DNA from 4 places in the Fluviibacter sp. genome. Region 2 is predicted to be linked to each of the others. Evidence: predicted binding sites of a transcription regulator. Region 2 holds the regulator's gene; each other region holds the start of a gene.

Region 1 (3,710 bases), on a different contig from region 2:
GATAGACGATATGTTGGGAGCGGTCGAGCACCACCGCGGCTGAAGACAACAGTTCGAGGCCGGCATAGTTTGTCGGCGTTGGAATCGGGATAGCCTTGGCGTTCATGTATGGGGTTTTATCAGGACGGTCTGGAAACAAAAAGAGGGACGGCGAACCGTCCCTCTTTGCTTGCGTTTGCCGTTAGTGGCTCTGCAATGTGATCGTGCCTTGGATTAGCACGAGTAGTACATCTCGAATTCAACCGGGTGCGTGGTCATACGCACCTTGTTGACTTCTTCCATCTTCAGATTGATGAACGAATCAATCCAATCCTTCGAGAAGACGCCACCGCGAGTCAGGAACTCATGGTCGGCCTTCAGTGCGTCCAGTGCTTCATCCAGGCTGGCACACACGGTCGGGATCAGCGCATCTTCTTCCGGCGGCAGATCGTACAGATTCTTGTCAGCCGGATCGCCCGGGTGGATCTTGTTCTGGATACCATCCAGACCGGCCATCAGCAGGGCTGCAAAGCACAGGTACGGGTTGGCGATCGGATCCGGGAAACGGGTTTCGATACGGCGCGCCTTGGTCGAAGCCACGAACGGGATGCGGATCGAGGCCGAACGGTTCTTGGCCGAATAAGCCAGCTTCACCGGTGCTTCGTAATGCGGTACCAGACGCTTGTACGAGTTCGTACCCGGGTTGGTGATGGCATTCAGGGCCTTGGCATGCTTGATGATGCCGCCGATGTAATACAGGGCCGTTTCCGACAGGCCAGCATACTGGTCACCGGCAAACAGGTTCTTGCCGTCTTTCCAGATCGACTGGTGAACGTGCATACCCGAACCGTTGTCGCCAACGATCGGCTTCGGCATGAAGGTGGCGGTTTTGCCATACTGATGTGCCACGTTCAGCACGCAGTACTTCAGAACCTGAGTCTTGTCGGCGCGACGGACCAGCGTGTCGAACTTGGTACCGATTTCGTTCTGACCGGCAGTGGCCACTTCGTGGTGGTGCACTTCTACTTCAACGCCGCAGGCTTCCATGGCATTACACATGGCCGTACGGATGTCATTGAAGCTATCCACCGGGGCAACCGGGAAATAACCGCCCTTGACGCCCGGACGATGGCCGGTATTGCCGCCTTCGATCTTGGCATCCGACGACCAGGCGGCTTCTTCCGAGAAAATCTTCACGAAAGTGCCCGACATGTCGGTCTTCCATTCGACCGAATCAAAAATAAAGAATTCAGGTTCCGGACCGAAGAATGCGGTGTCGCCGATACCCGAGCTCTTCAGATAGGCTTCGGCGCGCTTGGCGATCGAACGCGGGTCACGGTCGTAACCCTTGCCATCGGTCGGCTCAACCACGTCACAGGTCAGCACCAGGGTGGTTTCGTCGTAGAACGGGTCGATGTAGGCCGAGGCCGGATCCGGAATCAGCAGCATGTCGGAGGCCTGAATGCCCTTCCAACCGGCGATCGACGAACCGTCAAATGCCTGACCTTCTTCAAATTTCTCTTCATTGAACTGGCTGATCGGCACGCCAACGTGCTGCTCTTTGCCACGGGTATCAGTGAAACGGAAGTCGACGTACTTAACGTCGTTGTCCTTGACCAGCTTCAGGACGTCTTGCACGGTGGTCATAACAGCTATCTCCTAAAAGCGACCGCAACGGTCAATCTACACAGTTACAAACAGAAAACATCTTTGCTCGGAAATCTTTGCCCGGATTACAAAGCATGATCCATGCCAATGATAATACGATAACGACCGCCGCAACGGGGCCACCGGACGGCTTTTTCGAACTGCGTTCCTACCAAACCACCCCTTTTTGCACCAACAAGGTGCAGGCAGAGAGTTATTGCACCGTTATTGTGCGCTTTGTTCTGGTGCATGCTCGCTAAGGCGACGGTAAACCGTCCATAGCGCTAGCGGTAAACCGGCAGCCTGCGCTGCCGCCCGTAGTGACTTGACGCCTGCCTCAATCTCGGCAGGCTCTGGTAAATCGCCCGCCGCTGGCGGCAACAGAATCTCCACCTCGATCCGGCCGTTCAGATAGTGCAACTGCACACGCTCGGGCGCCTGCGCTGCATGTCCCCAGATGCGATCGGCTGCGTCCAAAACCCACTGTTCCAGCCGCGCCCGCGATAGGTCTTCATTCGACATGGCTGCATGCGCCAGGCTGTCGTCTTCCGGGTCAATATGCACGAGCACGTCTAAAACCTGCGGGCATTGCGCACGCACGCGCTGCCGGACCAGCTCGGCCACCCGGTGCCCCTCTGACACACTAATGCGCGGTGCCACATGCACATGGGCATCCACCAGAATCCGGTCGGCCATGCGTCGCGAACGCAGGTCATGCAGATCCATCACCCCCGGCGTCACACGGATCACCTGCCGAATCTCTTCGATCTGCTCCGCACTGGCGCCCTTGTCAATCAGCTCCTCCAGCGCCGTTCTTGAGAATTGCCAACCCATTTTGACGATCAAGGCCCCAACGATGGCGGCCGCCAGGAGGTCGGCGTAGACAAAGCCGAGCAAGCTACCACCAATACCAATCGCCACCACCAGGGATGATGCTGCATCCGAGCGCGAATGCCAGGCATTGGCGATCAGCATCGCCGAATTGGCTTTTTTGGCAATTTTCAGCATATAGCGAAAGAGCCACTCTTTCGACACCAGTGCCAGCAGGGCTACATAAAGCGCCATCATTTCGACCGGTGGTGCCGTTTCAACACTCACGGCCCGTTCCGCTGCCGAATAGAGAAAGCCACCGCCGATGACCAACAACATCACGCCCAGAATCAGGGTGGCCAGGGTTTCGAGTCTGGCATGACCATAGGGATGGTTGTCATCGGCCGCCCGCGCACTGTGTTTGGCCACAAACAACACCAATACGTCCGATAGCAGATCAGAGAAAGAATGGAAGCCATCCACCAGCAAGCTATGGGAGTGCGCGAACCAGCCCACGATGATCTGAAGCACCGACAGCCCGATGTTCAGCCCCATACTGACATTGACGGATCGACGTACCAGCCGATTAGAGGCCTCGGAACCATGAGCGCCCGTCAGTGCATCGATCAGTGCGGCCTGGTCATGGGCATGAGCGTGCCCGGCGTGGTGATGCCCCAGAGACATACGTATTTCCTTTAGAGTCCGGATTTGGCTGTGGCGATTCCGCTCGCGGCAGCAGCCGCGTATACTCGCCTTCTACGTGATATTTTACTGCCGCATTTTATCCCTAATCCCCCGGCCTCCGCGTCGGCCCGACATCGGTTTAACAGAACATTCATCATGAGCCGTATCAGCGACATTCTGACCCTGGCACGCCAGCGCGCCGAACAGCAGGGCTTTAATTACAGCGGCGACGTCACGCCGCAGGAAGCATTGATCCTTCTTCAGGAAGCACCGGGTGCCGTGCTGGTCGACGTCCGCACCCGCGCTGAATGGGATTGGGTGGGCCGAGTTCCGGGTGCCATTGAAATTGACTGGGTGCAATATCCGGAAATGACGCGCAACCTGCAATTCATCAGCGACCTGCAACGCCAGGTCGCCCGCGATGCCACGATTCTGTTTCTCTGCCGCAGCGGCGTCCGCTCACGCAGCGCGGCCAGCGCGGCGATAGACGCCGGCTTTACAGCGGCCTACAACATTCTGGAAGGCTTTGAAGGCGACAAGGATGCCAACAACCACCGTGGCAATCTGGGTGGCTGGCGTTTCCACGGCCT
Region 2 (3,710 bases):
CGTACACCGATTGGCGGCGTGTAGCGCGTGTACGCAGGGACCACTTCTGTTCTGCGATACCCACGACCTGGAGTCGTTCCGGGTGAATGATATTCAGGTGGCCAACGATATCGGAACCATAGGCATCCTTCTCCATCAGCCGGATGTTGCGGTTACAACCCACACTACCCACCCAGTTGAGCGCCAGGCTCTCTTTGTATTCTTCGTAGAGCTGTGCGACGCTGAGTTCTTTCATGGGGTATCGTTCAATCAGCTATTCTGTTGTGTGAAGAGGCGGAGTACAACCTCAGCCCCGGTACTGCTGCGCAGCTGTTCGCGGAAATCAGGATCGGAAAAACCCTGGGCCAGTTCGGACAGCAGCTGCAAATGTTCTTCGGTGCTCTGTTCCGGCACCAGCAGGAAAAAGATCAGATCGACCGGGCGATGATCGGGTGCATCGAACGGAATCGGTTTGCTCAGGCGGTAGAACATGCCGGTGACCTGGCGCAGACCTTTGACACGACCGTGCGGGATACCTACGCCCTGCCCTAGCCCCGTGGAGCCAAGTTGCTCACGCATGTGCAGACAGTCCAGGATGGCGGTGCTGTTCATACCGAGTCGCAGGCCGAGCGCGGCAGCGGCTTGTTCGAACAACGCTTCCTTGGTGGCAGGCTGCGCTGTCAGGACTATGGCGTCCGTGGTGAGTAGTTGGGCAATAGCGTTCATGGAATGAAACGCGGGCACCGAACCGGTGCCCGCTGTTCTTAGTGAGGGTTATTCGAGATGGCTGGCGACGCTGTGGCCGCGACCATGATCCTGAATCTTCTGTTTATATTTCTGAACCTGACGATCCAGCTTGTCGGTCAGATCATCCACCGCTGCATAAAGATTGGGATCAACGCTTTCGACAAAGATGTCTTTGCCGGGGACATGCAGGGTGACTTCGGCCTTCTGGTTCAGCTTCTCGACGCTCAATACAACGTGCATATCGATCACATGATCAAAATGGCGCGTGACCTTTTGCAACTTCTGGCTCACGTATTCGCGGATAGCGGGGCTGACTTCCAGATGATGACCACTGATTTGCAGATTCATACTGCCTCCTCTAAAGGGTCTTGCGCAAACTGGCGGTGGGGAGACCCATCGCCTCACGGTATTTTGCTATGGTCCGGCGTGCTACGACAATGCCTTCGGCACTAAATTGATCACAAATTTGTTGGTCAGACAGTGGTTTTTTCGGATTTTCTCCACCGATTAGCTGCTTGATTCGGGCTTTAATGGCCGTGGCAGAGGCCGCGCCGCCATCGTCGGTACCCACGTGGCTACCAAAAAAGTATTTAAATTCAAAGACTCCGCGCGGAGTGGCCATGAATTTCTGGGAGGTCACCCGGGAAATCGTCGATTCATGGAGGCCAAGCTGGTCGGCAATCTCACGCAGGACCAGCGGACGCATGGCCAGCTCACCTTTTTCAAAAAAAGCGGCCTGTTCGTCCACAATGGCCTGGGCCACCCGTTCAATGGTTTCAAAACGTTGCTGGATGTTCTTGATGAGCCAGCGCGCCTCCTGGAGTTGGCCGCTCAATCCACTGTGCCCGCCGCTAGCCTGACGCAGCAGGCCAGCATAGAGGCGGTTGATTTTCAGGCGGGGCAGCGCGTCAGGGTTGGTGATGGCGGACCAGCGCTCACCCCTAGCGTCATGCTTCTTGCGGACCAGCACATCAGGGATGATGTAGGGGCTCGCATCATCCAGAAAAGTGTTGCCGGGATGGGGGTTCAAACTGCGGATCAGCGTCTGGGCATCGCGCAGGGCATCAAGATCGGCCCCGGTTTTGCGGCGGATAAGTGTGAAGTCGCGTTGCGCCAAGGCGGGCAAGCACTCCGCGACCAGTTGACGTGCCAGATCAACGGCAGGATCGCTCAGACCTTTGAGCTGCAGCAGCAGGCATTCCGTCAGGTCGCGGCCGCCAACGCCGGGTGGGTCCAGCTCCTGTAGTTGGCTGAGTGCGTGTTCTAGCTCGGCCAGCGTCACCGATTCGTCCGGTGGTAAGGCTTCCAGAATTTCGTCCAGTGAACTGGTCAGGTAGCCCCGCTCATCCAGTGCTTCGATCAGCACGCGGACCAGTGCCTGTTCTCGCCAGGCCGTGCGCAGTAGCCCGGCTTGTGCCAGTAGATGTTCGCGCAGGGTCAGCGTGCTGCAGTTTCCGACTTCGTAGTCGCTGTCACCATCATCGCTGCCGCTGGCCGATGAATAGGCGTAGGGGCCTTCATCCATATCCATGGGGCTGGATTGCTCAAAGGCTTCGGCGGTGTCGGTCATGCCCTCGTTGGCAGGTTCGTGTGCTTCGCCAGTTGCATCCAGTGACTCGCGATGTTCATGAGCGGTGTCATGCCTAAAGTCGGTGACTTGCCCAGCATCATGGTCGCGAGTCTCATTCGCTGATGCATCGTTGACTGGGGTGTCACCCTCTTCGCCCTCGTCGCGTTCGAGCATCGGGTTCTCTGCCAGTGCCTGGGTGACTTCCTGCTGGAGTTCGACCGACGACAGTTGCAACAGCCGGATCGACTGTTGCAGTTGTGGCGTCATCGTCAGATGTTGCGTGGCCTTGAGTTGCAGGCTGGCCTTCATGGGGTGTTCCGGTCGCTGGGGGGCGTCAATAAAAGCGCTTAGAGGCGGAAGTGCTCGCCCAGGTAGACCTGGCGTACCGCTTCGTTTTCGATGATGTCTGCAGGGTGGCCTGAGGCCAGTACGGTGCCCTCGCTGATGATGTAGGCACGATCAGTAATACCCAGGGTTTCGCGCACATTGTGGTCGGTGATCAGTACGCCGATGCCACGCTCTTTGAGAAAGCGGATGATCTTCTGAATCTCCAGCACAGCAATCGGGTCTACCCCGGCGAAGGGTTCGTCGAGCAGAATGAAACGCGGTTGGGTGGCCAGCGCACGGGCGATTTCAACACGGCGACGTTCACCGCCGGAGAGCGCTGCGGCACGGCTGTGACGAATATGCTGGATGGCCAGCTCGTCGAGCAGCGTTTCCAGTCGGCTGTGCTCCTCGTCGGCACTTAGCTTCTGCAGCTGCAGGACGGCCAGAATGTTTTCTTCGACGGTGAGCTTGCGGAAGACCGAGGCTTCCTGTGGCAGGTAGGAGATCCCCATATGGGCACGCTGATGAATTGGTAAATGCACCAGCTCGTCATTGGCCAGAGTAATGTTGCCCCCATCCGCTGGCACCAGGCCGACCACCATGTAGAAACATGTTGTTTTACCCGCCCCGTTGGGGCCAAGCAAACCCACAACTTCACCGGCGCTCACATCAAACGACACGTCTTTGACGACGGTGCGTTTGCGGTACACCTTTCGGAGGTTACGGGCCGAAAGAATGGCGGGTTTGGCGTCGGTCATGGTGAAGTGATGAGAAGGGTTGGTTGGATGATGGATCAGGGGGTGTCGGTGAGTTCGTCGGTGTTGACGTTGCCTGCGCTGCGGATTACTTGCTGAATGGTGCGCATGGCAAAGCCGCGGCTGGCCAGATGACGGGTTTGCTTCATGCGCTCATTCATGTCGCGGGGTGCCTGGCCAAACTTTTTCAGCCATAGCGCCTGACAGCGGCTGAGCTCATCGGGTTGTTCCGATAGTACGGCAGCAATGGTATCGCGGTCGATACCTTTCTGTGCCAGTTCCTGCTGTAAGCGGGTGTTGCCGTAACGAGGTGCCCGCAACCGGATGCGCAT
Region 3 (3,710 bases), on a different contig from region 2:
CAACTTCGAACTCCGCACACCTTACTGCATTTCAGGGTTTAGGCCTACTCAAGACCCTCTCAGCCTGCGCCATTCTCGTGCTGCTGGCCAGCTGCGCCACGACCGACTGCCCCCCTTGCAAAGAGGCTGAAAAACCGCCAGCTGCAGCACAGATCATCAAACCCCTGAAACAAGCTAACTGGTCGGATCTGCCGGGCTGGGCCGATGATAAAACCCTGACCGAAGCCTTTCCAGCCCAACTGCAGAGTTGCAATGCACTCGGCAAAAAGACCGGCTGGCAGGATGCCTGCAACGCCGCCCGCGCACTGACCGACACTCAGCGCAAGGACCCGACGGCCGTTCGCGCCTACTACCAGAAGTACTATCAACCCTACCAGCTGGTGCAGAACGATGGTGCCGGCAACGGGCTGTTCACGGGCTACTACGAACCGCTGCTCCAAGGTGCCAAACAGCCCACTGACAAAGCGCGTTATCCCATCTACGGTGTCCCCGCCAATCTGCTTACCATCGAGCTTGGCGATCTCTTTCCGGAACTCAAGGGCAAGCGAGTACGCGGTCGTCTGACGGACGACAACAAGGTGATTCCCTACTGGACCCGCGAGCAGATCGAAGCCAACCCCGGCCGCATGAACGCCCGAACCCTGACCTGGGTCGATGACCCCATTGAACTGTTCTTCCTGCAGATTCAGGGCTCGGGCCGGGTACAGATGCCGGATGGCAGCCGGATCCGGGTCGGTTACGCCGACCAGAACGGGCAACCCTATCAGAGCATCGGCAGCGTGCTGATCAAGCAGGGTGCACTCACCAAAGACACCGCCTCCATGCAAGGCATCCAGAACTGGGCTCGCAACAACCCCGCCAAAGTCCAGGCGCTGCTTAATGCCAACCCGAGCTACGTCTTTTTCCGCATCTTGCCCACCGACCCCAACAACCCCGATGCCGGCCCCCCCGGGGCACTGGGCGTCCCGCTAACGCCGGGCCGTAGCATCGCCATTGACCCGCGCGCCACACCCCTGGGCGCCCCCGTCTGGCTGGACACCTCCTATCCGAACACCAGCAAACCCATGCAGCGCCTGGTGCTGGCCCAGGATACCGGTGGTGCCATCAAGGGTGCCGTTCGTGCCGACTTCTTCTGGGGCTTCGGCGCCGAAGCCGGCAAGGAGGCCGGCCGCATGAAGCAACCCGGCCAGATGTGGACGCTGCTCCCCCCGGCTGCCGTACCAGCTGATAAAGTACGCAATTAACCCCGTTTGCCAGAGATACGCGCATGACCGAGAACAGCCAGACCATCACCGAGGAATACCGCAAGCTGCAACAAGCGCTGCACCAGAACCCCAACTACGGGGTTGCCTCATTACAGTTCGCACCCCTGGTGGCGGATCTGATGCGTCAATCCGGTGCGCAAAGTGTCTCGGATTACGGTGCCGGCAAAAAGAATCTGCTGATCGGGCTCAAGCAGGCAGGTATCGCTACGCCCATCTATAAGCCTTACGACCCGGCCTTCCCGGAATACGGCAACCCGCAACCGGCTGACCTGGTCTGCTGCATCGATGTACTGGAACACATCGAACCGGAACTGATCGACAACGTGATCGCCGAACTGGCCCGTATCACCATCAAGATCGGCTTCTTCTCCATTCATATGGGGCCGGCCGGCAAGGTGCTAGCGGATGGACGCAATGCGCACCTGATCCAGAAACCGACCTCGTGGTGGCTACCCAAACTGTGTCAGCACTTCGACATCATCCAGCTGCAGACGCACCAGGTGATGGGCAACGGCGTCTGGCTGGTTGTGAAGCGCATCGACACCATTCTGTAAGCGGCAGAACCAACTTTGGGCAGGCACGCCCTGATTTAAGGCGGGGATTCGCGTAAACGCACTTTCTTGGTGCAAAAACCAGCCATGAACCCCGAAAACCGGGGCACCAAATTGGCACACAAATTGCTTTTATGGGGGCATTACCAATCTTGACGCACGATATCTGTGCAACCGCCCCATGGAACTCCTCAAGACAGCCTCCGACACCCTGTTTATTCTGCTGGGCGCCATTATGGTGCTCGCCATGCATGCCGGCTTTGCCTTTCTGGAAGTCGGCACCGTCCGTAAAAAGAACCAAGTCAACGCCCTGGTCAAGATTCTGGCCGACTTTGCCGTTTCGACCGTGGCCTACTTTGCCATCGGCTTTACCGTGGCCTACGGTACCGATTTCTTTGTTGGCGCTGGCCAGATTGCCGAAAAAAGCGGTTACGACATCACCCGCTTCTTCTTCCTGCTGACCTTTGCTGCGGCCATCCCGGCCATCATCTCGGGCGGCATCGCCGAGCGCGCCAAGTTCAACCCGCAGCTGGCGGCGACTTTTGTGCTGGTCGGTTTCGTCTATCCGTTCTTCGAAGGCATCGCCTGGAACCAGCACTTCGGCATTCAGGCATGGCTGAAAGGGACCTTCGGTTTCGAATTCCATGACTTCGCCGGCTCCGTCGTGGTGCACGCTATGGGCGGCTGGATCGCCCTACCCGCCGTGCTGCTGCTCGGTGCACGCCATGGCCGCTATGGCAAAAACGGCGCTATGGCTGCCCACCCACCGTCATCGATCCCCTTCCTGGCACTCGGTGCCTGGATTCTGGCCGTAGGCTGGTTCGGCTTTAATGTCATGAGCGCCCAGACGCTCGACAAGATCAGTGGCCTGGTCGCCGCCAACTCGCTGATGGCCATGGCCGGTGGCACCATCGCCGCCCTGATTGTTGGCCGTAACGACCCGGGCTTTGCCTACAATGGCCCTTTGGCCGGCCTGGTGGCCGTCTGCGCCGGCTCCGACCTCATGCACCCGCTGGGCGCTCTGGCCACCGGCCTGATCGCTGGCGGCCTGTTCGTCTGGATGTTCACCCTGACCCAAAACCGCCTGAAGATCGATGATGTACTGGGTGTCTGGCCCCTGCACGGTCTGTGTGGTGCCTGGGGGGGGATTGCCGCGGGCATTTTCGGTGCCGAAGCACTGGGGGGGCTGGGCGGCATTTCTCTCGCAGCCCAAGCCATCATGACCGGCCTGGCGATCATTGTTGCCCTGGTGGGCGGCACCGTCGTCTACGGTGCCCTCAAGGCCTTTGTCGGCATCCGCCTGGATCAGGAAGAAGAATACAACGGTGCCGACCTGACCATTCACCGCATTACGGCCACGCCGGATACCCGCGACCTGTAATCAGCAACGCCATTAACAGAAACAGCAAAGGGCGCCTCGGCGCCCTTTGCTTTGGTCTGCCGAATAAAGGATCAGTTGGCCTTGAGCATTTTCTCGATCTTATCCAGCGGCATATAACCCGGCACGCGCTCCCCGTTGGGGAAGAAAATCGCCGGGGTACCACTCACACCCAACCCCTGGGCCAGCTTGCTGTTGCGCTCCAGCGGATTGGCACAGTTATCCGAACCACTCGGGGCCTTGCCGTTAATCATCCAGTCATCAAAGGCCTTCAGACGGTCTGACGCACACCAGATCTTTTTCGATTTGACCAGCGAATCTTCCGACAGCAAGGGCACCAGGAAGGTATAAACCGTGGCATCTTTGATGCCTGCCAGCTCCTTGGTCAGCTTCTTGCAGTAACCACAGTTCGGATCTTCAAAGGTGATCAGCGTTCGTTTGCCGTTGCCGCCATTGCCATTCACGCGTTTAATCGCATCCTGCAGCGGCAGCAGGGCCAACTGCTGCTCCGCCGTG
Region 4 (3,710 bases), 170 kb from region 2:
CTCGCATCATCAATCGATACCGCCTGCACATCGGCCAAGGGTAGCTCGCCATAAGGGGCTGCTGTCGGCAATTCCGGAAAACCGATGCCTTTGGGAAAGCGCTCGGCGGCAAAGCGGCGGAAGTGCCAGTGATAGGCGTCTGGAAATGCACCACAGCGGAGCAGCAGCGCTGCCGGGGATTCCCGGGTTTGTTCACAGGCGGCTTCGAAGGCTTTGACTTCCGGCCGGTTGCGGTCTGGTTGTACCAGCAGGGCATCGATTTGATCGATCAGCGTTTCTGGCAGCGTGCCGGCGACCAGTTCGGCCACCATGCGTTCAATGGCCTCTGCCTGCAGGCGTTTCTTTTCGGCACCGGCCAGTGCGGCTTTCAGGATCTCGGGCGGGGCGCGGCGAAATAGACCTTTACCGCGGCGATGAAAGTAGAGGGGCGCGTTCTGTATGGCCAGGAGCAACGCTGTGGATTCAATCGCTGAGGGCGCGTGACCGTAATAGTCGGCGGCCAAATCGATAAAACTGAACTCCGCTTCAGGGGCGCATTCCCAGAGGAAGGCCGGATCCATGTCGGCCCCCAGGGGTTCCGCGCCCGGTAGCAGTTGGGCCGGGGAGGGGTCGCGGAAGCGCAGCAGCACCTGTGCTGCTTTGATCTTCTGGCGTTTGCCGCCGGGCAGTTCGACCTGCAGGGCGGTGTTCTGATCGGACTGCACGGTGGCCGCGCGAAAGGTACCGTTTTCCTCGAAGAGGACGTGCTCACTCATGGGGAATATGCTCGCTTAGTGGGCGGACCAGCTGACAACGCCAGTGTAGGCGGTGATCAGCACGATCAGACCGAAAATGATGCGATACCAGGCAAAGATGATGAAGTTATGCGTGGTGATATAGCGCAACAACCAGCGGATACAGAGGAAGGCCGAAATAAAAGCGGAGATGAAACCGACGGCCCACATGCTGAGATCGGTGTTCTGGATCGTCGCCCACTCTTTGTACACCTGGTAAATCGTGGCAACGCCCAGCGTTGGAATGGCCAGGAAGAAGGAGAACTCGGTCGCCGCTTTGCGTGACAGGCCCATGAGCAGGCCCCCGATGATGGTGGCACCGGAACGGGAGGTTCCCGGGATCAGTGCCAAGGCCTGGATGCAGCCCAGCATCAGGGCGTCTTTGACGGTCATATCATCGACCGAAGGTACGCGGATCCGATGCGCCCGCTTTTCTGCCCAGAAAATAAACAGTGCACCGACAATAAAGGCGGTGGCGACGGAGATCGGGTTGAACAGGTGCGCCTTGATGGTTTTGTGGAAGAGCAGGCCCAGAATCGCCAGCGGCAGAAAGGCCACACCCACGTTGAGCAGAAAACGCTGGGCTTTGCGGCTCGTTGGACAAGAGGCGATGGTTTCCCAGAGGCGGGCGCGGTATTCCCAGACCACGGCCAGAATGGCACCAAATTGAATGACGATTTCGAAGATCTTGCCCGCGTCATCATTGAAGTTCAGCAGGTCGCCCGCCAGAATCAGATGGCCGGTCGAAGAAATAGGCAGGAATTCGGTCAGACCCTCGACAACGCCGAGAATGAGAGCCTTGAGCAGCAGCAGAGTGTCCATGCGGAGTGAGCTTTATAGGCAAAAAATCAGGGTGGATTCTAACATCCGGCAGCCGCCACCCTCTGCCTTAATGGTCGTGGTTTTCCGGGTGGTGTTCCACGTGTTTGGCCATGGGCCAGAATTTTTGCATCTCGATGAAGAGAAAAGAGGCCGACCAGGTGATGAGTACGAAGCCGGTCAGTGCTTCCAGACCGGGCAAAAAGCGTAAGTCGCCGTTGGCGGCAACATCGCCAAAGCCGACGGTGGTGAATGAAATCCAGGACAGATAGACGCAATCACCGAGCAGGTCGGGGGTGGTCATGCCAAACAGGTTTCCCAGACCCAGATGCACCATGGCGTAATAGCCCAGCGCAAAGACCCATATTTCGACCGCATGGGCGACCAGAATGACAAAGACGCCCAGAAGTACGCGGTATCTGGGCGGCACATTGGTCAGATTCGGCAGATGGCGTGCCATGCTGTACAGCGTCTCGTAATGAATGAAGACAGCCGCAGCGATCAGTGTGCCATTCAGAACCCAGGGCAGCAGAGAGTGCATGGACGATGCAAAGGAGTAAAGAGGTTTTGCCATCGTAGCATTGTTCGGCAGGATTCCCGATCTCGTGCGCTGGGGGTGCACCAGAAGAGGGCGGCGCATCGGGCGCGAATTTTTTGATGCACCATCCTTGCGCGGATCTGACGGGAAAAGCGCGAATGCCATCGGTGTTTTGCTTGTCACCGGTGCATATTCCTGTTGGCACGTTTCTTGTATTGGTCAGAGTGATATTTATTCGCCGATGCGAGGATGACCATGTTTGATGAAATGTTGCTGGAAAGTGGCGAGGTACGTCCGCACTACACCGGGTTTGAGCGCTGGAAAGCGCGCCGGGAGTCGGGTTTTCTCGAAAGTAAAAAGGCCGAGGCGGACCATTTGTTTCGCCAGGTGGGGATTACCTTTTCCGTCTATGGCGACGATGTCGGTACCGAGCGACTGATTCCTTTTGATCTGGTGCCGCGCATCATTCCCGCCTCGCACTGGGCGCGACTGGAAAAAGGGCTCGCGCAGCGTGTACAGGCACTCAATCTGTTCCTCAAGGATGTCTACGGACGCGGCGACATCCTGCGGGCCGGCATTATTCCGGCCAACCGTGTGCTCGGGAACGCGCAGTTCCGCAAGGAAATGCTGGAGCTGGATGTGCCATCCGGCATCTACGCCATGATCGCCGGCATTGACCTGGTCTGCGTTGGCGAAAACGAATGGTATGTACTGGAAGACAATCTGCGTGTGCCATCGGGGGTTTCGTACATGCTGGAAAACCGCAAGATGATGATGCGGTTATTCCCCGACCTGTTTGGTGCACACCGGATTGCCCCGGTGGCGCACTACCCCGATCTGCTGCTCGAAACCCTGCGTCAGGGCGCGCCGGATTCACTGGAGGATCCGACGGTAGTCGTCATGACACCGGGGCTCTACAATTCGGCCTATTTCGAACATGCCTTCCTGGCTCAGCAGATGGGTGTGGAACTGGTCGAAGGCAAGGATCTGGTGGTCGAGGATGATACGGTTTATATGCAGACCACGCACGGCAAGAAACGGGTGGATGTCATTTATCGCCGGATTGACGATGATTTCCTGGATCCCGAGGTATTCAATAAAGACTCCATGCTGGGCGTGCCCGGGTTGATGCGGGCCTATCGCGCGGGGCGGGTGACGCTGGCTAACGCGATTGGCACCGGGGTTGCCGATGATAAGTCGATCTACCCCTATGTCCCGGACATGATCCGTTTTTATCTGGGCCAGGAGCCGATTCTGCACAATGTGCCGACACACATCTGTTCTGAGCCGGATTCGCTCAAGTATGTGCTGGATAACCTGGAGAAGCTGGTGGTCAAAGAGGTACACGGCGCTGGGGGGTACGGCATGCTGATTGGTCCCGCCGCTTCCAAAGCCGAAATTGCCGAGTTCCGCGCCAAGCTGGTAGCACACCCGGACGCGTACATCGCGCAGCCGACGCTGTCATTGTCGACCTGTCCGACGATGGTTGAAAAGGGAATCGCCCCCCGCCATATCGACTTGCGCCCCTTTGTGCTGACCTCGCCTTCCGGTGTCCGTATGGTACCCGGTGGTTTGACACG

The links. The regulator sigma-54, encoded in region 2, starts transcription at its own class of promoters, with help from an activator protein. The targets are predictions, from matches to a motif close to TGGCACGCTTNCTGCTNA.
Region 1: glnA (type I glutamate--ammonia ligase) is a predicted target of sigma-54. The motif match lies at 1,717-1,734, and genes of this name have one in related genera.
Region 3: AC3GOJ_RS05120 (ammonium transporter) is a predicted target of sigma-54. The motif match lies at 1,932-1,949, and genes of this name have one in related genera.
Region 4: AC3GOJ_RS00280 (circularly permuted type 2 ATP-grasp protein) is a predicted target of sigma-54. The motif match lies at 2,330-2,347, and genes of this name have one in related genera.

Annotation. Positions count from the first base shown of each region.
Region 1 covers NZ_JBIJFP010000024.1:15,816-19,525, reverse strand. The annotation lists gene glnL (nitrogen regulation protein NR(II)) at 1-106, opposite strand, end outside; gene glnA (type I glutamate--ammonia ligase) at 214-1,626, opposite strand; gene AC3GOJ_RS09440 (cation diffusion facilitator family transporter) at 1,852-3,120, opposite strand; gene AC3GOJ_RS09435 (rhodanese-like domain-containing protein) at 3,277-3,710, shown strand, end outside.
Region 2 covers NZ_JBIJFP010000001.1:236,659-240,368, reverse strand. The annotation lists gene hprK (HPr(Ser) kinase/phosphatase) at 1-235, opposite strand, end outside; gene AC3GOJ_RS01145 (PTS sugar transporter subunit IIA) at 250-705, opposite strand; gene hpf (ribosome hibernation-promoting factor, HPF/YfiA family) at 754-1,074, opposite strand; gene AC3GOJ_RS01135 (RNA polymerase factor sigma-54) at 1,085-2,605, opposite strand; gene lptB (LPS export ABC transporter ATP-binding protein) at 2,644-3,381, opposite strand; gene AC3GOJ_RS01125 (regulatory protein RecX) at 3,417-3,710, opposite strand, start outside.
Region 3 covers NZ_JBIJFP010000006.1:66,233-69,942, reverse strand. The annotation lists gene mltA (murein transglycosylase A) at 1-1,244, shown strand, start outside; gene AC3GOJ_RS05125 (class I SAM-dependent methyltransferase) at 1,268-1,819, shown strand; gene AC3GOJ_RS05120 (ammonium transporter) at 1,998-3,197, shown strand; gene AC3GOJ_RS05115 (DsbC family protein) at 3,269-3,710, opposite strand, start outside.
Region 4 covers NZ_JBIJFP010000001.1:67,725-71,434, reverse strand. The annotation lists gene AC3GOJ_RS00295 (ribonuclease catalytic domain-containing protein) at 1-755, opposite strand, end outside; gene AC3GOJ_RS00290 (undecaprenyl-diphosphate phosphatase) at 771-1,595, opposite strand; gene AC3GOJ_RS00285 (potassium channel family protein) at 1,663-2,133, opposite strand; gene AC3GOJ_RS00280 (circularly permuted type 2 ATP-grasp protein) at 2,386-3,710, shown strand, end outside.